Regions from separate parts of the Paenibacillus sp. Z6-24 genome, predicted to be linked through region 1. Evidence: predicted binding sites of a transcription regulator. Region 1 holds the regulator's gene; each other region holds the start of a gene.
What was found. The regulator Rex, encoded in region 1, represses fermentation and respiration genes when NADH is low (regulators of the CRP and FNR family bind a similar motif). The targets are predictions, from matches to a motif close to TTGTGAAATATTTCACAA.

Region 1 (6,084 bases):
GACTGGATGGATATCCCGTCCGCAGAGGAAGCGCGCGAAGGCATGCCGCTTGCGGATGTCTCCTTTGATGAGTTCCTGGAGCAGGTCAAGGACAATCTGCGCAAGCTGCTGCCCGATTATGAAGAACGTGAGCCGCAGAATCATATGTTTGATGAAGTGGTGCGTGCGCTTACGGATGAGAAGCATTTACTGATCGAGGCAGGAACAGGAACCGGCAAGTCGCTTGGTTATCTGCTGCCTTCCATTTACCATAGCGTCAAAAACAGCGAGAGAGTCATGGTCAGCACGCATACGATTAATTTGCAGGAACAGCTGCGCGAACGGGATGTTCCGCTGCTTACTCAGGTCATTCCGTTTGCTTTTCGTGCTGCCGTATTCAAGGGACGCCAGCATTATTTGTGTCTGCGCAAATTTGAGCATAAAATAAATACAAAGGAATTTCAGAGTCCCAAGGAAGATGTGCTGATTGCAGCACAGATGATCGTCTGGCTGACAGCGACCGAGACCGGGGATGATGAAGAGCTGAATATGGGTAACCGGGGCGGCGATTTCTGGGAAACGGTCGCCAGCGATACGGATTCCTGCCTTGGACGCGCCTGTCCATGGTTCCGGCAATGCTTTTATCACCGGGCCAAGCATGAAGCCGGTGCAGCCGATGTAGTCATCACCAATCATTCCAAGCTGTTTACGGATATCAAGGCTGGCCATCAGCTGCTGCCTGCCTATGAACATCTGATTATTGATGAAGCCCATCACCTGGAAGATGTGGCCGGTAAGCATCTGGGCATGCACATGAAATATTTCACATTGGTTCATCCGATGCTTCGCCTGTTCAAGGACAGCAAGACCGGCCAGCTGGCGATTTTGCGTCAGCAGCTGGGATCTTCCGGCAGTGAACGCGGTATGGAATGGGCCATTGCAATCGATAATCTGTACCCGGAATTGACGGATGTCAAGGAAGACTGGGACAAGCTCAGTGAGCTGCTGTTCGCCCTGCTGCCGCAGCGCAGTGATGCGGCTCCCGGTGAAGCTGCACAGTTCACACTTCGCCTGCTGCCGCAAAAGAAACCGGACGAATGGGCCGGGATCACCGAGCTGGAGAACCGGATTCATATCGGCCTCAGCCAGATTATCCGCAAAGGCGAGCAGGTGATGAGCAAGATCAAGGAATCGGACGAGGTGCTGGACAGTGACGGATTAGTAACAGATGTCTCCGGACTGTTCAAGGATCTGACCGGTGTACGCGACGATCTTCGTCACTTTATCAAGCTGGACAGCGAGGATACGGTGTACTGGTACGAAGCCAACGGTAACTATCGCAGCAAGTCTCTTCAGATGTATGCTGTGCCTGTCGACGTGAGCCAGCAGCTCAAGGAGCATTTCTTTGACAAAAAGAAAAGTATTGTGCTGACATCGGCGACGCTGTCGATCGACAAAAATTTCCAGTATATGATCGAGCAGCTGGGACTAAAGGATGCCGAACAGGAAGGCAAGCTGAACACCGCCATGCTGGAATCGCCTTTCAACTATAGAGAGCAATCGCTCGTATTGATCCCGAGAGACTTCCCAAGCGTCAAGGGCAGCGTGGGTGATGAGCATTTTGTTAGCATGCTGGCCCATTCACTGGCGGATGCTGCCGAGGCTACGCGCGGACGCATGCTTGTCTTATTTACTTCTTACCGGATGCTCAAGCAGGTGTATGAGCCTCTGAAGGAGAAATTATCACAGAGTGACATTGCTGTATTCGGACAGGGTGTGGATGGAGGCAGCCGAACCAAGCTGACCCGCCGCTTCCAGGAGCATCCGGCCTGCGTACTGCTAGGGACGAGCAGCTTCTGGGAAGGTGTCGATATTCCCGGAGAGGCACTGACCTGTCTGGCGATTGTACGACTTCCTTTCCAGCCGCCAAACCATCCGCTGGTAGAAGCCAAAAGCGAACGGCTCAAAAAAGAAAAGAAAAATCCATTTATGAAATTATCTGTACCACAGGCAGTTATCCGGTTCAAACAGGGCTTTGGCAGACTGGTCCGGACAGCGAATGACCGCGGTATTGTGCTGATTTATGACACCCGGGTCATCGAGTCGTATTACGGAAAGCATTTTCTCTACTCGCTGCCCGGTCCGAAAATGGAACATATGCCTACCCAGCAAATGGTTCCCCGTATTGCGGAATGGCTGAGCCATCGTGAGAACGAAAAGGATGCTGCAAATCAAGAGGGGGAGCAAGCATGAAATCCGACAAAATATCAGAAGCGGTCGTGCGAAGATTACCTGTCTACCTGAGATACTTGAATGAGCTTCACACCCGCGAGGTACCGACCGTATCCTCGCAGGAACTGGGGCAAAAGCTGGATCTGAACCCGGCCCAGATTCGCAAGGATCTCGCTTACTTCGGTGACTTTGGCCGAAAGGGAATCGGATATGACGTATCCTATCTGATCGAGAAGATCCGTCATATCCTCAAACTGGATCAGCAGATCAATGTAGCGCTGATCGGAGCGGGTAATCTGGGGCATGCGCTTTCCAACTATAATGCCTATCTGCAGGAGACGATGAAGATTGTAGCGATCTTTGATTCGTATACGCCCAAGGTAGGCACACAGATCAATACACTAACTGTGCAACCGATTGATGAACTGGCCGAGACCGTTCAAGCCAAACATATTCGGGTCGGCATCATTACCGTTCCCAATACCGAAGCCCAGCGTGTTGCCGATCAGCTGATCGAAGCAGGCATCGAAGCCATTCTGAATTTTGCACCGATTATTCTGAAGACACCACCGCATGTGCGTGTGCATACGGCAGATTTTACAACCGATCTGCTTAGTCTGGCCTACTACCTTGAAGATGGAAAGGAATTAGAGACGAATGAACAACTCACCGAGTAAATGGATGATCAAAAACGGGATATTTGCAGCTTCCCATGGAGAAAAAGCAGTACTCTACGGCCATATGGTCATCGAGAATGATATCATTACCTATCTGGGTGAGGAGGAGCCTGCTGACCAGGAAGAAATGACCATCGTAGATGGCAGGCACCAGTTCTTCATTCCGGGTCTGGTTAACAGTCATGGTCATGCGGCCATGTCTTTGCTGCGCGGATATGGCGACGATCTGGCCCTTCAGGTCTGGCTGCAGGAGAAAATGTGGCCGATGGAAGCCAAATTTACGAGTGATGATGTCTATACCGGTACAGCACTCTCTGTACTGGAGATGCTCAAAGGCGGTACAACTACTTTCCTCGATATGTATGACCGTTCCGAGCGCGTGGCCGAAGTGGTCGAGCAGTCGGGAATGCGAGCGGTATTGATGCGCGGTGTTATCGGTCTGTGCTCGGAGGAAGAACAAAACGAGAAGCTGAATCAGGCGGTACAGTTTGTACGCGACTGGCACGGTCAAGCTAACGGACGCATTACGACGATGATGTCTCCACATGCGCCGTATACGTGCCCGCCGGCATTTATCGAGAAATTCGTTCAGGCCGCACATGATCTCGATGTGCCGCTGCATACACATATGTCCGAGACGATCGCTGAAGTGGAGCAAAACGTACGTGACTACGGTCTGCGTCCGGTAGCCCACCTGGAGAAACTCGGTGTATTCACTCGTCCGACGCTGCTGGCACATGCCGTGCATCTGACAGATGAAGAGATTCAGACACTGGCTGCCCACAAAGCAACCATTTCACATAACCCGGGTAGTAACCTGAAGCTGGCGAGCGGCGTAGCCCGTGTACCGGATCTGCTGCGTGCAGGCGTAGTCGTATCGCTCGGTACCGACGGACCGGCCAGCAATAATAATCTGGATATGTTCGAAGAAATGCGTCTCGCAGCCCTGATTCACAAAGGCGTATCCGGTGATCCTACAGCGGTACCGGCACTGGAAGCCTTGCGCATGGGTACCGAATATGGTGCGAAATCCGTATTCCTTGATAATACAGGCGTGTTTGCGGTAGGCATGAAAGCGGACATTACCTCTCTGAATATCGATCAGCCGCATTTCCTGCCGTTTACGGACTTTATCTCTCATACGGTATATTCCGCGAGTGCCAAGGACGTACTGCATGTCTGGGTAGATGGCAAGCAGCTGATCAAGGATGGCGTATCGCTGACGCTGGATGAAGAGAAAATCCGCCGTGAAGCACAGCTTGCTTTTGAAGGTTTGCTCACACGCTAACCGGAAGTTGAACAGAAAGGATGGCGTGTCTTGCGAAATTTGGGAAGTGGCAAGTGGATAGCGATTATTATTACGGTAGTAGGTCTGATTGTACTGTGCGTGAACCAGTTCTATGTGCATGTTATGGCCAAGCCGTGGAGCAATGAACAGCAAGCGTTGGAGATTGCCCAGAAGCAGGCGAATCTGACGTCACTAACAAGGACATACCAGTCGGTCTGGAATGACAAATCGATCTACTGGGTCGTACAGGGACAGAATGATCAGCAGCAGGAAGTCATGGTTTGGGTCAAGTTTAACAAAGATGGTACTCCGGTACAGGGAGCCAATGCTGTACATGTAGAGAAAACAGCAGGAACGATGAACGTTCAGCAGGCCAAGCAGCTGGTACAGACGGATCTGCCGGGCGCTGAAGTGGTTCGTGCCATACCGGGTTCATACAACGGCAAATATGCATGGCAGATTTTTGCCAAATCCGGGGATCATTATTATTATGTATTCTACAATTTCCGTGACGGCACCAAGCTGGGTGGACCGATGGAAATGCCGAATACTCTGATCGGTACCTAGAATAGTGGACGAAGAGCAAGGACCGGATCATGAATGATCCGGTCTGGGTGTACAAGAGCTAATTGTATGTGTAATTATAGAAAAAGCGACCGCAGAGAGTACCAACTCCTGTACGGTCGCTTTTTTTGTAGATTTTATGAATTACTTTTTCTGTCTTACAGCTTGAACTGGGACACCGTTTCCTGCAGTTTTTGCCCTATTCTGTAGTGTAGCGGTATAGGGGGCTAAAGCTTGGGTAAACTTGCAGCAGATGATCGAAAAGCAGTAGTATAGTAATAAGCTTTTTTAATTAATGATTAGATCACATCATATATGGAAAAAGAAGATATTTATTTCCAGATGCAGACTAATGATATTTTTAGCTAATATTCTAAACTTACCGTTAAAAAAACGATTTCTGTATAGCATCTTCGACAAAATAACAAAATAACAAAATAACAAAAAAACCGAAAATATTCGCATGCATAAATACAAGCATACAATTTCAGATTTTACAGTATCTCTTATATGTAAAAAAAGTTCATAGAGTTGCCTTAAATAGGAGTAAATGGTTATGATATACTACAATTATCTTCAATTTGTGTAAAATATTTTTAAGAATCACAAAAAAACCTGTCGTTTTTGGGTTACCGAAAGGCTAATGTCTGCCGAAATAAAGTTATATAAAATAACTGCACCATGTATATACACAGAGGAGGACATGTATGAAACTTCGGGCAATGCCTGTTATGATTACCGTAATCGTTTCAATTGCCGTACTGTTTGGGGGCTGGTTTACGTATCGTCAGCTTACTCTGCACAACCCACTCATGAAAATTGTTCAGTCTTATCCGGGTGTGACTTCCGCCCAAGTTACTATTAACCAGAAAGAGATCGCTTTGAAACTCGATTTGAAACCGGAAGCAGATTTGGGGGCTCTTGTTCAACAAATCCATAAGCAAAGCACTGATATTCTTGGTACCCGTACTCTCAAACTAGAAGTGGTTGACCATTCGAATGACAAGCTAAATCAGATCTGGGAGAACGCCATGTTCCCTGTATCCCAGGCAATGGCCAATCGTGAATATACTGAAATACCAAAAACTCTTGAAGAAATCGCCAAGCTGAACAATGGTGTTCACGCCAAGGCGGAGATGGATGACCGCAATGTCTATGTATCGCTCAGCAACGGCAAAGCCAGCAAATTTCTCATTCTGCCGCGCAGTACTCAAGATACAGGAGGAAATGCCTAATGCCTAAATGGACCAAAGAAGTTATTATCGGATTTGTACCTGTCCTGCTCATTTTCCTGTTATACGTTGGATATAATATATTGCCGCTGCTGCTGCTGGTGGCTGTAGT
Region 2 (6,084 bases), 1.1 Mb from region 1:
GCAGACACGTAAACTTGATAAGTCTGTAAGCCTGTAAAATTGCCACCCTACAACTGGGTATCCAGTATGCACAGAACCACCAATGATGACCCAGCAGGGAACGCAAGAAAGGAAATAAGAGCAACGGACGACCTTTAAGCGTTTGGCAATTGAAACGCGGGGTTCAATGAGAAGTGATTTTTGCGCAGCAAAATATCTTACTGCTTTAAGCGTTTGGCAATTGAAACGCGGGGTTCAATGAGAAGTGATTTTTGCGCAGCAAAATATCTTACTGCTTTAAGCGTTTGGCAATTGAAACGCGGGGTTCAATGAGAAGTGACTTTTGCGCAGCAAAATATCTTACTGCTCTGAAGTGGATGCTGCCCCCACCATCCCACCTTGCGCATATTCGTCACTCAAAAATCCTTGAATTTGCGCACCATGAAACATAAGTTACATCCTTTTACAGGGCTCACCGCTAAACTATAATGTAAACGCATACGAATGGATCGATCCCGGCCGTATGAACGCCGGATACACAAATGAAGCCTTTTCAACCAACCACTATACAGGAGGCAACCAATCATGACCATTTTCCAATTTCCCAAAGACTTTATGTGGGGTACCGCTACAGCCGCTTACCAGATCGAGGGCGCTTATCAGGAAGGCGGACGCGGTCTGTCGATCTGGGATACGTTTGCCCATACACCGGGCAAAGTATTTGATGGACATAACGGCAATATTGCCTGTGACAGCTATCATCGCTATGAAGAAGATATCCTGCTGATGAAAGAGCTGGGTATCCAGACATACCGCTTCTCGGTAGCCTGGTCACGGATCATTCCAGATGGAGACGGTGAGATCAATCAGGAAGGCATTGATTTTTATCACCGGTTTGTCGATTGTCTGCTGGATGCGGGCATTGAGCCATTCTGTACGCTGTACCACTGGGATCTTCCGCAGGCACTGCAGGATGTGGGCGGCTGGGAAAATCGGCGTACAATCGATGCTTTTGTCAAATATGCCGAAGTCATGTTCCGCGAATTTTCCGGTAAAATTAAGTTCTGGCTCACTTTCAATGAACCGTGGTGCATTGCATTCCTGTCCAACCTGGAGGGCAAGCATGCACCGGGCAACCAGGATCTGCAGATTGCCCTAAATGTGGGTCACCATCTGCTGGTCGCACACGGTCACTCGGTCAAAATGTTCCGTGATATGCAGCTGGAAGGCCAGATTGGTATTGCACCGAACGTTGCCTGGGCGGTTCCGTACAGCAAAAGCCCCGAAGACCGCGCGGCCTGCAACCGAAATATTGAAGTGTATGCAGACTGGTTCCTCGATCCGATCTACAAAGGCAGCTACCCGGACTCCCTGTATGAGTGGTTCCTGCAGGCAGGCGCCAAGCCGCCGATACAGGACGGAGACATGGAGATCATTGCCCAGCCGATCGATCTGCTTGGCATTAACTACTATCATCCTTCGGTAAATCGCTATCATCCGGAAGCGGGTTATTTGCAGAGTGAAGAGGTGGATATGGGACTGTTCAAGACCGATATCGGCTGGCCGATCGATGCGACAGGTCTGTATGATGTACTGCATTATTTGCAAAAGTACGGCAATGTCGATATCTACATTACCGAAAATGGCGCCTGTGTCAACGACGGTCCGGTAGACGGGGCAGTCAATGATACGCTGCGCGTCCAGTATTTGCAGCAGCATATCGCCCAGGTGCACCGGATAATCAATGATGGCATTGCGCTCAAAGGCTATATGGCCTGGTCACTCATGGATAACTTTGAGTGGGCAGAAGGCTACCGGATGCGCTTCGGACTGATCCATGTCGATTTCCGCACCCTGGAGCGCACGCCCAAAGAAAGCTACTATTGGTACCAGAATGTCGTCCGCAACAACTGGATGGAGACGCGCTGATCGTATCCATACCATTTAGATTTTTTAATAGAAGTTATTCATTATGGAGACAATTCATTTTGTCCCGTATAAAAGCCAGCGTTCTGCTGATCGGGCCATCTGCTCGGTTCTGGAACGCTGGCTTTTCCTTTTGGTTGCAAAGGCGGTGGCCATCCCAGTAAGCATGAGAGTCATTTGCGCCGGATTGGCTGACCATCTGTACCTCTGCCGTAATAACTCCCTGATGCGGCTGGATTATTAATTATTTTAAAGGAAAAGAAGCCGAAGCGAATCAAACCCATGCTTTTGTGGTAATAAGCTCTATATCATGCTAACGTCACCCGAACGATACCATCAATAATTCAACCGGTAGACGAATCAGAATCACAATCATGAAAGGGGAGTGGAACATATGGCTACCAAGACCAAAGGGCATTCCAATTCGCCCCGTAATCATTCACCAAGACATAATACTTACGCGATGAGCAGAGCACTGACAATCGTATCATGGGTGATTTGCGCAGTAGGTGTCTTCCTGATTATTTTCAATCTCCAACCGTTCAATGACAACAATATGGGATTGATGGGCGGAATCGGCTGTCTCGTGGCAGCAACTTTTATTTACTTCATTGGTAAATCCTTCGGCTCCATGCAGGCACGCAGCGATGAAGGCAAAGAAGGAATCAAGGAAGATTAACGGTGCGGCTTACAATTAAATAGTGGCTCCTTTGAGAATTTGTTCTTGAAGGGGCTTTTTTACGGAGTAAAAATATGTTAATCTTTAAATAATGTGAAAACATTCACTTCCGTTTGCTAATAAATTGACAGATTTGTTAACAAGCTAAAAAAAACCGAAATTTACACCTTCTATGGATACGCAAAAAGCACACTTAGTGTTAACATAGAAATGTGTGGTTTCAATATTATGAACGTCATAAGCGTTATGTGAGAAAGGGGATCAAGATGAGCAAAAAACCAGGTTCGCGCCTTATGAAATGGGTTGTTCTGATTGTGACCGTTCTGTCACTGGCCCTGACGGTTTGGGCGTTGTTTGCCGGTACAGGCAACTATTTCGTTCTTAACCCGAAAGGACCTATTGCAGAAGGACAGCGGGACTTAATCGTCATTTCTACGATTCTGACGGCAATCGTTATCGTGCCGACGACAATAATTGCTTTTATTATTGTATGGAGGTATCGTGACAAGCCAGGCAGAAAGGCCAAGTACGATCCGGATTTCAGCCACAACAATTTGCTTGAAACCATCTGGTGGGGCATTCCGATCGTCGTTATCTTTATTCTGGCTGTCGTAACGGTTCGTTACACGTATGCTCTGGAGCCTTCCGTGGCACTTAAGTCCGAGAAGGAACCAGTTACGATCCAGGTCGTTTCTCTGGATTGGAAATGGGTGTTCTTTAACCCGGAAGAAAATATTGCCACTGTAAACTCCGTGACAATTCCGGAAGACACACCTATTCGTTTTGAACTGACGTCCGACGCGCCGATGAACTCCTTCTGGGTACCGCAGCTGGCCGGCCAGATTTACACGATGTCCGGTATGGCGATGACCCTGTACATGCAGGCCGATCATCCGGGAACCTATTTCGGTTCAGGAGCGAACTTTAGCGGTGAGCACTTTGCCGATATGAGATTTGATGTGAACGCTGTGTCCGATGCGGATTATCGTGCATGGGTGGACAAAATCAAATCGGAATCCAAACCAATGACGATGGAAACTTACCAGTCACTGGCTATTCCAGGAACAGCGGACAAGCAGTCATTCTCCTCTTTCCCGGACAATTTGTTCCAACAACTCGTAACCAAATATCTGCCTGGCGGTCTGGCTGACAACAGCAACCGCGCGACTCACACGACTCCTCAGACGGAAATCAATGAGAAGGAAAGTGAACAGGGTCAAAGCGATATGGGTACGGATACCAAATCCAACAATGAGCATGACGGACTGGGTACAGACACTCAGGAAGGCTCAAGCAACTAGGTTCGATCAGGTTCCGCTGCTGATATGCTGTTGATTGTGAAGCAGTGTACCGGTAAGCGGAACGCATAAAGACAGTGAAAGGAGCTCCCCGATGCTCGAGAATATTAAACAGTTTGCATCAGAATTTTTTGTCACCGGTGACCCGCTGATTTACGGTGCAGACGTATCCATCGCATTGGTGACGATTGCGATCGTTGCGGGACTAACCTATTTCAAGAAATGGAAATGGTTATGGCGTAACTGGTTGACAACCGTCGATCATAAAAAAATCGGTATCATGTACATCCTCGCTGCGATCATCATGATGTTCCGCGGCGGTGTGGATGCTCTCATGATGCGGACACAGCTGGCTATTCCGAATTTTGAATTTTTGCATCCCGAACATTATAACCAGGTATTTACTACGCACGGCGTAGTTATGATCCTCTTTATGGCAATGCCATTTATGTTCGGTTTGTTTAACGTCGTTGTACCTCTTCAGATTGGTGCGCGCGACGTCGCATTCCCATTCCTGAACTCACTCAGCTTCTGGCTGTTCTTCCTGGGTGCGATGCTGTTTAACCTGTCGTTCGTAATCGGTGGTTCACCGGATGCGGGCTGGCTGAGTTATCCGCCGCTCTCGGAACTTCAATTTAATCCAGGGCCTGGACAGAACTTCTATATCTGGGGTATTCAGATCTCCGGTATCGGTTCCCTGGCAACAGGTATCAACTTCCTGGTAACGATCATCAAAATGCGTGCACCAGGCATGACAATGATGAAAATGCCGATGTTCACATGGTCGGTATTTGCAACTTGTGTAATCATTATTTTTGCATTCCCAATTTTGACTGTTACACTGGCATTGCTGTTCCTTGACCGCTTTGGAGGAGGACACTTCTTCACGCTCGATGGCGGCGGTAACCCGATGATGTATATCAACTTGATCTGGATGTGGGGTCACCCTGAGGTATACATTGTTATTTTGCCGGCGTTCGGTATTTTCTCCGAGATCGTCAGCGTATTCTCCCGTAAAAAACTGTTCGGTTACACATCCATGGTCTTCGCCATGATGATCATCGCCTTCGTATCCTTCTTCACCTGGGCTCACCATTTCTTCACAATGGGTTCCGGTGCAGACGTCAACGCATTCTTTGCGATTTCGACGATGCTGATTGCGATTCCGACAGGGGTTAAAATCTTTAACTGGCTGTTTACGATGTATCGTGGTCGAATTCGCTTCGATCTGCCGATGCTGTGGACGGTTGCCTTTATCCCGGCCTTTATCGTCGGTGGTATGACAGGGGTTCTGCTGGCCGTTGCGCCTGCTGACTTCCAGTATCACAACAGTTACTTCCTGATTGCCCACTTCCACCAGGTTCTGATCGGTGGTGTCGTGTTTGGTTACTTCGCCGGTATGTACTACTGGTGGCCAAAAATGTTCGGCTTCAAGCTGAACGAGACATTGGGCAGATGGTCCTTCTGGTTCTGGAACATCGGTTTCTACGTATGTTTCATGCCGCAATATCTGCTTGGTCTGATGGGTATGACTCGTCGTGTAAGTACGTTCGACTGGGATACCGGCTGGGGACCGCTTAACGTGGTATCCACTGTTGGTGCATACCTGATGGGTATTGCATTTATCTTCCAGGCGATCCAGATTGCTTACAGCTTCAAGTATCGCGAGAAAGATACAACAGGCGATATCTGGGATGCTCATACGCTGGAATGGACGATTCCATCCCCGGCACCAGAGTACAACTTTGCAATTACACCGGTTGTGGACAGCAGAGATCCACTCTGGGTTGAAAAGCAGCGTCGTGCTGCCGGCAAGCTTCCTAAGAAAGATGCGAAGCCGAAATACGAACCAATTCACATGCCTAGTAATTCGGGTATACCGATTGTATTTTCTACGTTCTTCTTCATTGCTGGTTTTGGATTCACCTTCCATTGGGTATGGATGGCCGTTCTCGGCCTTGCAGGCGTACTAGCATGTATGGTTGTACGTTCCATGAATGACGATGAAGGATTCTATATCCCTGCTGAAGAAGTAGAAAAGACTGAGGCTTCATTAAGGGGGACACTTTAATGGCACAAGCCGTATCACAGAATGATCATGGTCATCACGACCATGGTCACCATGATCCGCAGGAGCTGAAAATGCTCGGATTCTGGATCTTTCTGATCACGGACGTTGTTTTGTTCGGTACGCTGTTTGCT
Region 3 (6,084 bases), 1.3 Mb from region 1:
TTATCAATCTGCCGAACCCATGATCCGGCAGCATGCGCTTTGATATAGAGTAAGAGGGAAGAGAACTGACAGAATAAAAAAAGTTCGATCCAAAGCTGATAGAAGGCATTTATGCCCTGTCAGCTTTTTTGTATATTTCCTCAGCAAGATATATTTTTTAAAATTTACAAATCCAGAGATTAAAATTGAAGATTTATACAAATCCATGTGATATAACTGGTAAGTGGATAATTTGCTACCTATAATCTGTTCAGTATGTTTAAGGTAACGAACGGTCCCAGCCATTACGCATTACATAGGAGGATGTATTTATGAAAAAGTTTTGGTCCACGGCACTACTCGCAATGATGCTGACGGTCGTCTTCTTCACGGGTTCACAGGCAGCACCTGTCCTGCAGGCAGAAAAGGCTTCTGCGGCCAGCTGTACGATCATCAATACCTTTACCGGTGTAGCCAACTATCTGTCCGCTAACGGAAAGCTGCCATGCAATTTCATTACCAAATCCCAGGCCAGCGCTCTCGGCTGGGTATCCTCCAAAGGCAATCTGGCTGAAGTCGCACCAGGCAAAAGCATCGGCGGCGACGTATTCAGCAACCGCGAAGGACTGCTGCCGGCAGCAAGCGGACGCACATGGCGCGAAGCCGATATCAACTATGTATCCGGCTTCCGCAATTCGGATCGCATCCTGTACTCCAATGACGGCCTGATCTACAAGACGACCGATCACTATGCCAGCTTCACCCGCATGAAATAATACAGACACATAGATAACCGGATAGAGACCTGGGCAGGTTGGGAAGACAGAATGGGACAGTTTCCATAGTAATGGAAATGCAATTGGAGAATAGGCGGTAACCGACGATGACCGCCCATCCGGCCCGAGTCCCGCCTGTCTGGAAAAGTGGTGAGAGAACAGAGCGTTCACACCACAGTGGAGAGTAACCATGATCATTACCTATAATCCTGCAACCGGGCGCTGCTGCCAGGATGCAGGATTATGGTGTAGTGATGTTATAATCGTATACATAATGAAGGAACACTATCGGTTAATGGAATGAGGGAGGAACAGGAAATGAAGACAGTATGGTTAAATGGAGAGGAATTCTCGACAATTCAGGAACTGCACGAGCAGCTTAAGGAAAAGTTGGAGCTGCCTGAATTTTACGGGGGGAATCTCGATGCGCTCTGGGATTGTCTGACCGGTATGATCGAGCTGCCGCTGGAATTGCGCTGGACGAACTATGAAGTCAGCCAGGAGCGGCTTGGCGACCAGGCGGAGCGGGTGCGCAGCCTGCTGGAAGAAGCGGAAGAGGAAGGAATCGGGTTCCGGGTTGTGGTGGAACGTAAATAAAATTTAAAGTAAGAGATGTACTAAGAGTTAGTTTGTTAAATCAACTCTATTTTAAGTAATAAAAATGCAGGGAGTGTTTTATAAATGAACGATTTTTTTGAGAAATTTAAATTAGAATTTTCTACCCATGCACTAATATTTGATCATATGAAAGTCTTAGATTCCATACTAATAGGGTTGTTAAGATTATTATTTTTTTCTGGAATTGGAAGTATTATAAGTTTTATAATTTTTGTTGGAACTAATTTTTTTATCGAAATTAATTTTGTGACTCATAAAATATTTCTTATATGTTTGAGCGTTATGGCAATAGCTTTTTTAATGATTCTTATAACCACTTTAAAATTAAGTAAAAAAGCTAAAGTGATTTTAAATGATAATTATGGTATTAAAGTTGTTAAAGGACGATGGAAAAATCAAGAATTTACAGCATATCAGCAAAATAAAATTATTGAAGAACTAAAAGAAAAAGATTTTTATTCTACAGAAAAAATAAAGATTTTAATATCAATACTGGATAAAAAAATAAATGAATCGAATAAAAGTTATTTTACATGGAGTTTACTAACTTCTTTAGTTCTGATAGTTTGTTCTCAGTTTGTAGCAGCCATTTATCGGAATATAGGTATTAGCGACTGGTTACATTATTTCGGAATTACAATTATGTTAGTAATAGTATGTGTTGCTATCGCCAGTATATTCTCTATGTCAAAGTTTTATCGTGATATAATAAAAGAAACTACTCGTACAGAAAGCTTTTATGGCAAAGAATTAATAGAATGTCTTGAAGAAATTTTATTAGCTTTTAAAAATAAACAAGTGGAAACAGGAATATATAAAAACTATGTATCTAGAAGATTACGAAGAAAATAGTAGTTTATTAGATAATAGCATTCCATCATTTAGTCCTGATTCATACATTAATGACTCTGCTGCACCTTGTAACAGGGTCACTGTTTTACAATAATCCATTAACAACTGCATTCCCTCAGATTTTACATATGTACATAATTCTGTGAAAAATCGATCACTCTCACGAACAAGTCGTTTATACTCTTCCGAATTCAGCATCAGATGTCGTCCAGCACGTTCCATGCGCATCGCTTTGAACTGATTAAAATCTTCTTCCATACTTTCCATCATTTAAAGCCTCCTTCAAGTGACATCACCTAACAATATAAATTTATTCTAAAGTGACATCATTTAGACGTCAAGGTGGTTGTATATCATACTACTTCATGGTGATACAATAATGACATCACTTTCTAGGAGAATTTATTATGGCTACGGATAAGAAAGTATTTACTTTGAGACTTCATGAAGAGAACTTTGAAAAGATTAGAGTTATTGCTGAGAAGAATAAGCGTTCTATTGCAATGCAGATAGAATATTTAATTGAACAGCATATAGAAGAATATGAACGTGAAAAAGGAAAAATTCTGTTGGATCAATGAAATAGCGTATAGATTCACGCCATAAAGCGTGTTCTCTATACGCTATTTTGTTTAGTATAAGCAGTCTCTATTTACCAGCATTTATGATATCTGAATATCTTCAACATAAATAAAGTGAAATAATTCACAAAAGTGAGAAATGTCACTTCGGGATACGTAAGGAATTTGTATAATCAAAAAAGAAATAGTTCATTTTTAATTTAAAAAGTGAAAGATTTCGACAAGAACAGCTATTTCAGGGGGAATTGATATGTTTACTGAAGGTGTACAGAATATTATAGAAGCTGCTGTAAAGAAAAAAGAGAAGATGAATGAAAGTGTGCTGCGTTATTTTGCATCTGCCATGCTGGCCGGGGCTTATGTAGGGATCGGGATTATTCTAATCTTCTCGATCGGTGCACCGCTGGCGGCTATTCATTCGCCGCTGCAGTCGATCGTTATGGGGATGTCGTTTGGTATTGCGCTGACGCTCGTTATTTTCGCAGGTTCCGAGCTGTTTACTGGCAATAATATGTTTTTCACGATGAGTACGCTGGCTCGCCGTACGACGATGGGGGATCTGGGCAAGAACTGGGTGCTCGTCTTTATCGGTAACCTCGTCGGAGCGGTTGTGCTGAGTCTGCTCGTGTATGGTACAGGATTGTTCCAGCAGATCGGTGCGGATCATCTGATCTTCAAGGCGGCTGCCACCAAGATGTCGCTGCCTGTATCGATGCTGTTCTTCCGCGGTATTCTGTGTAACTGGCTCGTCTGTCTGGCAATCTGGATGGCTTCGCGTGCCAAGGATGATATCTCCAAGCTGGTATTGATCTGGTGGTGTCTGTACGCATTTATCGCCAGCGGTTATGAGCATAGTGTGGCCAACATGACACTGTTGTCGACAGCACTGGTGCTGCCGGGCCATCCGGATACAATCACTGTGGCAGGCTGGATGCATAACATGATTCCGGTAACCCTTGGCAATATCGTGGGTGGCGCGGTATTCGTGGGTATGGCGTACTGGTTTATTTCTCCGGTTCGCCGTCAGAACAAAGCCAATACAGATGCGGTAAAAGCAGAAACTTCCACACAGAAAAACGCTGTGTAACGATCCATCGGCAGTCTGTATGCAGACTGTGATGAGCGTGATAACGGAATAAATAAGATGATCATTCAGGCAGCGTATGGACTGCACGTATATGAACGTGGGTCTGTACGTTGTTTTATTATAAAGGAATGATCCGGCAGACGAATGTTGGCGGACAGCTGTGGACGTATATCGGTGCAATAGATTATGAGATGCTGTAGACAGACAGTGGACGGGATAGCATAATTGGATGTGGAGCTGTCATGTTATCCCTATCGTGATACAGCACCAATCACAGCATATATGCACAGGAGGAATTATGTCCAAGAAATCATTATCCAGTATTATCGTATTGATCATCGCCGCGGTAGTGCTGCTGTTTGGAGCAGGTGACCGGTTCGGACTGAATCTCATCGGTGGGCCAAGCAGCAGTTCCGCCCCCCAGTCCGGCGAGCAGAACACTTCCGTTTCGACTGATTCATCCGGGAAAACTGGCTGTACGGTTATCAATACATTTGACGGTGTCGCCGATTATTTACGGCAGCATGGCGAGCTGCCCTGCAATTATATAACGAAGAAAGAAGCCGAACAGCTGGGCTGGGATGCCGGCAAAGGCAATCTGGATAAAGTGGCACCGGGCAAAAGCATCGGCGGTGATGTGTTCGGCAACCGCGAAGGACGGCTGCCCCGTGCATCCGGACGAAAATGGCATGAAGCGGATATCAATTATACATCCGGGTTCCGCGGAGCTGACCGGATTCTGTACTCATCCGACGGACTGATCTACAAAACGACCAATCATTACAAGTCATTTCAGCAGATGAAGTAGCCATTGGAGATAAAGGATATTGAGACTGCCCGGAGCAGATAGATTATCTATGATCTCTGCCGCGCTAGATAGCCAAAGAGCACCACATGCGGAAGATTATGAATCGGGCGGGGATTAATGCACAGAATTTTGCACAGCTGCCGAAACTTTCTGAAAGTTAAGGCAGGAAGAATACGAAGGGCGCCAGTTCCATCTAGCTGAACTGGCGCCTTATTTATGAGATATACTGATGGATTGAAGCGCCTTCATTTCTTGATATGAATAGCTGGATTGATCCGCAGCAGTTCCTGAATCAGATCATTTTCCTGGACAGGGGAGATGAGAATGCTGTCGGTGCCGTACTTGATCTCCAGGCGTTCCAGAGATAGCGCCGGGCTGGAGATGAGCTTGCGTGAAGGCTGTATCGTATGAATATCCTGTACCGGGATATCCCAGCGGAACGGACCGGAGCGGATGGTCAGGCTATTCTGAACAATTTTGTAGACCGTTCCGATCCATATCCACAGGATGAACATAACGACCAGCAGCGGTATGATGATCGTCAGCAGATGCTTGGTCCATACATTCAGGCAGGCCAGGCCGATCATAATGGTAATAAGCAGACCGAACGTAATGGCCGAGAGCCGGTCTTTTTTGCTTGTATACGTATGCATCTTGTGTACTCCTCTCATTCGTCATGTAGATAGATAACGGGAACTCTGCCGCCGATGACCGCCGTCAGCGGCCGGAAGGATGAAGGCGAATATAATCGATGACCGGAGCCTGCAGCGGTCTTTTCTCATACCCGATATCATAGAAATGATCCATCTGGATCAGCTCCATCATATCAGGAGTGGTGCGCAGACTGCTTTCTTCGCTGCCCCTTTGGATCACGATGCCTTTGTCGGTGACACCGACCACCTGATAGGTACCTTCAATCATCTGGATACTGCTATAATAGATAAACGTTAGTGCGACCGCAGCAACAAAGGCCATAACCGCTAATCGCAGCAATCTGGATTTCATGGATTCACCTCTTTAGATTAAGAGTGCAGATGTACATTAAAAATAACAGAACTGGACAACAATTTCCATCATTTCCCGGAGAGGACCCTACCTCAGGAGGCGATCAGAATGCGTCAAAACATTTACGATGACCCGGAATTTTTCGAGTATTATCATCGATTGCGCAGTACAGGGATTACATATAACGACTTTGTGGAGCAGCCTGCCCTGATGGGGATGCTGCCCGAACTGCAGGACAAGCAGGTGCTGGATATGGGCTGCGGTTCCGGTCAGCTGGCTGCCTATATGATCGGCCAGGGCGCTGCCCATGTGACCGGTGCGGATATCTCGGCCCGGATGCTCAGTCTGGCAGCAGAACATCCGAAGATCCGCTATATC
Region 4 (6,084 bases), 160 kb from region 1:
AATAAGACTGAGCTCTTCACGGTCAATCCTGCTGACCATCCCGCCTTCCTGGTCAATCGCAATGAATAAAGGCGGCAGTTCTTTGTGCTCGGCCATCTGCTGCAGCTGAGCAGACAGCTCTGTAATCTGGCGTGGAGTACCAATATTACGGCGGAAATAAATGATCCCACCTATGTGATGCTGTTCGATCAATATCCTAATCACTAAACTTCCTAAATAGACTTACCTGCAGAATACTTTTCTCTCTATAACACTTTTATACTTCCTTTTATAATTCTTATATTTGCTGAAAACATGAATCAGCCTTCCTGTCGCAACCGACAGAAAGGCTGATTCAGCTACATATTCATTATGATAGTTCTCATCCGCATCCCCCGAATGCGCTCTAAACAATCATCTGCGGCAAAGATTTCATTTCAAAATCCCTGCAGAATGTCCATGTATATTCATTACACTGATCTGGTACGTATATTGGCGTACATGTGAATTATACACAGGTCGCCTGGCGGCGTCCTTGTTCGATCAGCCGATAGGCACGTTCTACTTCTTCGTCAGTCGGGGAAGGCACGCCATCCAGCGGATAGATGCGGCCCAGCGACTCCCATTTGTAGATGCCCATCTGATGATAAGGAAGGATCTCAAATTTTTCTACCCCTTTGAGAGTAGCGATAAATTCGCCCAGTGCAATCAGATCTTCTTCTGCATCATGAATGCCGGGTACAAATACATGTCGTATCCACATTTTGCGATCATGATCCGATAACCACTGTGCCAGTTTCAGCGTACGCTCATTGGATACTCCGGTCAGTTTTCGATGCTTTTCATTATTGATATGCTTCAGATCCAGCATAACCAGATCCGTAACTTCCAGCAGTTCGTGAATCTTTTCCCCATCATTGTAGCCGTTGCTGTCCAGAGTAGTATGAAGATTCCAGCGTTCTTTTACCGCTTTGAACAATGCTTTAACAAAAGGAGCCTGAAGTGTCGGTTCGCCGCCCGATACGGTGAGTCCGCCGCCAGAGCTGCGGTAGTAATTGAGATAAGGTTCGATCTCAGCCAATACTTCTTCCAGCTGCATCACCTTGCCTCCGTCCAGATTCCAGGTATCGGGATTATGACAATACTGGCATTTCATCAGACACCCCTGCATAAATAGTACGAAACGAATACCTGGACCATCGACAGTACCGAATGTTTCCAGCGAGTGAACACGGCCTGTTACCATGATCATTCAGCCCCTTTCCTTGTGGTGTGATTTGCCATTGCTTTTATGTTAGAAATTAAATTTGCCCTGTAGATGCACCGCTCAGAAGGAATGGATTGCTCTTCTGCCGCTTGTTGTGGAAGGATATCTGGAATGACTGCTGAAGCAGTCGATATCCTGGCACAAAGGCGGCGTCAGAGCAATTCCATCTCCTTCTTCGCTCTGTGCAAGGAGACCATTTAATTTCTAAAAGAAATGCGGTTGGCAAGCATTGGTGCGGTAATTTGAATACATTTTTTAGATGATGGTACTGTCCAAGCTTTTGCTTGGAACAGTACCTTGTTTTAGTTGCAAATATTGAACTGGTATTAAATAAGATTTAATACACTTTGAAGAAAATGTTCATTAATTGCTTTTGCTTAAGGATTGCTTCGATTTTCTTTGAATTTGCTGATGATTGGTTTTTACTTTTTATTACATTGCGTTATGGAATGTGCGGTTGATGACATCGAGCTGTTGTTCGCGGGTCAGCTTAATGAAGTTAACGGCATATCCGGATACGCGGATGGTCAGTTGTGGGTAGTTTTCCGGGTGATCCATGGCGTCGATCAGCTGTTCACGATCGAAGACGTTGACGTTCAGATGGTGAGCGTCGCTGCCGAAGTATCCGTCCAGCATAGCTACCAGGTTGGCTTTGCGGATCTCTTCTTCTTTGCCGAGTGCTTTTGGCACGATGGAGAAGGTGTTGGAGATACCATCCAGGCTGTGTTCATAAGGCAGTTTGGCAACAGAACTCAGGGATGCCAGGGCACCTTTTTTGTCACGACCGTGCATTGGGTTCGCACCTGGTGCAAATGGTTCGCCGGCTTTACGTCCGTCTGGTGTAGTACCTGTTTTCTTGCCATATACCACGTTGGAAGTGATCGTCAGTACGGATTGAGTCGGTACAGCTTCACGATACGTTTTGTGCTGGCGAATCATGCCCATAAATGTCTCTACCAGTTCAACGGCAATCTGGTCAACACGGTCATCATTGTTACCATAGCAAGGGAAGTCGCCTTCAATTTCAAAGTCTACAGCAATACCCTGTTCGTTGCGGATTGGTTTGACTTTGGCATACTTGATTGCGCTCAGGGAGTCAGCTGCTACCGACAGACCGGCGATACCACAGGCCATTGTACGCAGAATGTCACGGTCATGCAGTGCCATTTCAATACGTTCGTAGCTGTATTTGTCATGCATATAGTGAATGATGTTCAGTGCATCCATATACACTTTGGACAGCCACTGCATCATTGGTTTGTAGCGTGCGATAACTTCATCATAGTCCAGATATTCGGAGGTGATGGCAGGGAATTCAGGACCTACCTGAGCACCGGATTTCTCGTCTTTACCACCATTAATTGCATACAGAAGTGTTTTGGCCAGGTTGGCACGGGCACCAAAGAACTGCATTTGTTTACCGATACGCATTGCGGATACACAGCAGGCAATACCATAATCATCGCCGTAGAATGGCCGCATCAGATCATCATTTTCATACTGGATGGAGCTGGTCTCGATCGATACTTTGGCACAGTATTTTTTGAAGCCTTCCGGCAGTTTTTCGGACCAGAGAACAGTCAGGTTCGGTTCCGGTGCAGGTCCCAGATTGTACAAGGTATGCAGGAAGCGGAAACTGCTCTTCGTTACTCTTGTCGTTCCGTCTACAGCCATACCACCGATAGACTCGGTTACCCATGTTGGGTCACCACTGAACAGTTCGTTGTAATCCGGTGTGCGCAGGAATTTGACGATACGAAGTTTCATTACAAAATGGTCAACCAGTTCCTGAGCTTGCTCTTCATTCAGTGTGCCTTCCTGCAGATCGCGCTGGATGTAAATATCCAGGAAAGAAGATACGCGTCCAAGAGACATGGCTGCACCGTTTTGTTCTTTGACAGCAGCCAGATAACCGAAGTACAACCATTGGAAAGCTTCTTTGGCGTTTTGAGCCGGTTTGGAAATATCCATACCGTGAGCAGCAGCCATTTGTTTCAGTTCATTCAGTGCACGATACTGTTCGCTGATTTCTTCGCGCAGGCGGATTGTGGATTCATCCATGCCTTCGCCAATTGTCTGATCATGCTCTTTCTGTTTTTGTTTCATCAGGAAGTCTACACCGTACAGTGCTACCCGGCGATAGTCGCCAATGATACGACCGCGGCCATAAGCATCCGGCAGACCGGTTACGATACCGGATTTGCGGGCTGCACGAATCTCGGCTGTGTAGGCATCGAATACACCTTGATTATGTGTTTTGCGGATGTTGGTGAATGTATCCACGATCGATTGTGGAACTTCAAAGCCATAAGCTTTACAAGCATCGATGACCATTCGGATACCGCCATAAGGCTGAATGGAGCGTTTAAACGGCTCGTCGGTTTGTACGCCGACAATCTGTTCTTTGTCTTTGTCCAGATAACCAGGACCATGGGATACGATTGATCCCGGTGTGTTCACGTCAACGTCCCATACGCCGCCTCTTTCACGTTCTTCTTTGGACAGCTGGGATACGATTTTCCAGAGGTCATTTGTATTTTGAGTAGGGCCTGCCAGGAATGATTCATTTCCAAGGTAAGGGTTGATATTCTCATCAATAAAGTTTTTAGTGTCCACATGGTTGGTCCATTTGCCTTTGTTAAAACCTCTCCATGCATCCTGTTGTGACTGGTCCATTACGTTTCTTTCGATTACCGACATTGATAATCCCTCCAATACTTGTGAATTTAATCACAAATTATTTTATGGCTATGCCTTGACTAAACATGACGCCGGTTACTTGTGCTCCGGCTATGTCTTTATTATGACGGACAGAGCTGTTTCAAGATGTGATATATATCACAAAATAAGATGCTAATTATGATTTTTATCACTTTCTGTCATTGATACAGCATTTCTCAAAATATATAACAGCTTACTAGTCGGATTAAGCGGATTCAGGACAATACAGTTATGTTTTATTCCAAGCTTCTTCCGATTATCAATACAGATGACAATGGATTAAAGATACAGTTGCTGTAAGTTTGGACTGTTCAAATTGATGTGAATCCAATTTAAAGCAAATGATGATTTGCGGATTAGGGCATCAACCACTCCAGAAAGGAATAAGGGCCCCTCCTCCGGTTAAGCCTGAAGATCCTTTAGTGGTGGAAGAAGATGAGGATCTCCAGGCTTAAATGTCGTCGGTTGCTCTTATTTCCTTTCTTGCGTTCCGTGCATATTGCATCATTTATGTTGCAGGCAATCAGCTAATTTTGTATACAGCGCCTTGGTCTCGTATAATTCGTAAGTTGAACAGTATTTTGTTACAGTTTAGGCTTGATCAGCGTACAAGTAGCTGTTTTCTCCACTAATCATCTTTCGGTGCTTCTAATTCTTGATTGTAATCAGACAGGCTAAACATTAAGCAGCTGAACTGAAAATGAAGCAAGTGCACGCAGCGGAGGTAAGGGGATTCTCTTTCAAGCCGACATTTAAGAACGGAGGCCGGAAGGAGAATCCCTTACCGGAGCGCCTGCTGTCTCCCTTCCCAGCCAACCCACAACATTCTTCCCATTAAAATGAGCACATAGCCCAAGCACACTGGTAGTTACAGCTACAGCAAATGGTACGCAATCACATCGATAATAAAAGAATTGCTTCCACCCCCTGCATACAGCAGCCGATGGAAGCAATCCCGATGATCATAAAACTACGTTGTATGGTTGTATGCTGCCTTGGTAAAACTACTTACTTGCTATTATAACTTTCTTGCTATACATTTGTAGCCTTACTCGAATTTACCGTAGAAAGCGTTACGGTATACATCAGCCAGTTCGGTGACCAGCGGCATTTTAGGGTTGGCAGTTGTACATTGGTCTTCAAACGCACGGTCAGCCAGGTAATCAACATGTGCTTCAAAGTCTTTCGCATCAAAGCCCAGTGCTTCAAACGATTCCGGGATACCCAGTTTGCGGTTCAGGTCACGGATGGCGTTGATCAGGCTGGTTACGCCTTCTTCGGTAGTACGCGCTGGCAGTCCCAGGATACGGGCGATTTCAGCGTAACGTTCGTCAGCGATGAAGTGCGAGTATTTAGGGAACGATGCGAATTTGGTTGGTTTCTTCGCATTGTAACGGATAACATGCGGCATCAGGATCGCATTGGTACGTCCGTGTGCTGTATGGTATTGACCGCCCCATTTGTGAGCCAGACTGTGGTTAATGCCCAGGAACGCATTGGCAAAGGCCATACCGGCTATTGTCGAAGCATTATGCATTTTCTCACGTGCCAGTTTGTCACCTTGCAGTGCCGATTGCTCCAGGTATTGGAACACCAGCTGGATCGCTTTGATTGCCAGACCATCAGTGTAGTCATTGGCCATATTGGAGACATACGCTTCAATCGCATGAGTCAGTACGTCCATACCGGTATCTGCTACAGCTACACGCGGCAGGGAGTAGACGAACTCAGGATCTACAATCGCTACGTCCGGAGTCAGCTCGTAGTCGGCCAGAGGATATTTGGTGTTACCTTTTTCTTTATCCGTGATAACCGCAAACGATGTTACTTCCGAACCTGTACCCGAAGTGGTTGGGATAGCGACGAACTGTGCTTTTTGTCCCAGATGCGGGTATTTGTAGATCCGTTTGCGGATATCCATGAATTTTTGTTTCAGGTTATCGAATTCCACATCAGGGTATTCGTAGAACAGCCACATGCCTTTGGCAGCATCCATTGGTGATCCGCCGCCCAGTGCGATAATGCAGTCCGGCTGGAAGCGTTCCATCATTTGACGGCCGCGTTCTACAGTCGTGGTCGATGGATCCGGTTCTACGTCGGAGAATACTTCGATCGCT

Region 2: qoxA (cytochrome aa3 quinol oxidase subunit II) is a predicted target of Rex. The motif match lies at 2,676-2,693, and genes of this name have one in related genera.
Region 3: M1D61_RS14385 (formate/nitrite transporter family protein) is a predicted target of Rex. The motif match lies at 2,919-2,936, and genes of this name have one in related genera.
Region 4: pflB (formate C-acetyltransferase) is a predicted target of Rex. The motif match lies at 3,965-3,982, and genes of this name have one in related genera.

What each region holds. Positions count from the first base shown of each region.
Region 1 is NZ_CP096398.1:2,008,764-2,014,847, forward strand. It holds gene dinG (ATP-dependent DNA helicase DinG) at 1-2,232, shown strand, start outside; gene M1D61_RS08895 (redox-sensing transcriptional repressor Rex) at 2,229-2,888, shown strand; gene M1D61_RS08900 (amidohydrolase) at 2,869-4,176, shown strand; gene M1D61_RS08905 (cell wall elongation regulator TseB-like domain-containing protein) at 4,207-4,743, shown strand; gene M1D61_RS08910 (hypothetical protein) at 5,448-5,975, shown strand; gene M1D61_RS08915 (AAA family ATPase) at 5,975-6,084, shown strand, end outside.
Region 2 is NZ_CP096398.1:901,347-907,430, forward strand. It holds gene M1D61_RS03975 (GH1 family beta-glucosidase) at 565-1,908, shown strand; gene M1D61_RS03980 (hypothetical protein) at 1,952-2,149, shown strand; gene M1D61_RS03985 (hypothetical protein) at 2,300-2,584, shown strand; gene qoxA (cytochrome aa3 quinol oxidase subunit II) at 2,851-3,885, shown strand; gene M1D61_RS03995 (cbb3-type cytochrome c oxidase subunit I) at 3,977-5,953, shown strand; gene cyoC (cytochrome o ubiquinol oxidase subunit III) at 5,953-6,084, shown strand, end outside.
Region 3 is NZ_CP096398.1:3,322,146-3,328,229, reverse strand. It holds gene M1D61_RS14415 (spore coat protein) at 1-23, shown strand, start outside; gene M1D61_RS14410 (ribonuclease) at 312-755, shown strand; gene M1D61_RS14405 (barstar family protein) at 1,074-1,352, shown strand; gene M1D61_RS14400 (hypothetical protein) at 1,437-2,225, shown strand; gene M1D61_RS14395 (hypothetical protein) at 2,211-2,495, opposite strand; gene M1D61_RS14390 (Arc family DNA-binding protein) at 2,633-2,806, shown strand; gene M1D61_RS14385 (formate/nitrite transporter family protein) at 3,057-3,893, shown strand; gene M1D61_RS14380 (ribonuclease) at 4,192-4,701, shown strand; gene M1D61_RS14375 (PH domain-containing protein) at 4,947-5,354, opposite strand; gene M1D61_RS14370 (hypothetical protein) at 5,419-5,706, opposite strand; gene M1D61_RS14365 (class I SAM-dependent methyltransferase) at 5,815-6,084, shown strand, end outside.
Region 4 is NZ_CP096398.1:1,845,607-1,851,690, reverse strand. It holds gene M1D61_RS08140 (glycoside hydrolase family 3 N-terminal domain-containing protein) at 1-204, opposite strand, end outside; gene pflA (pyruvate formate-lyase-activating protein) at 488-1,225, opposite strand; gene pflB (formate C-acetyltransferase) at 1,679-3,946, opposite strand; gene adhE (bifunctional acetaldehyde-CoA/alcohol dehydrogenase) at 5,016-6,084, opposite strand, start outside.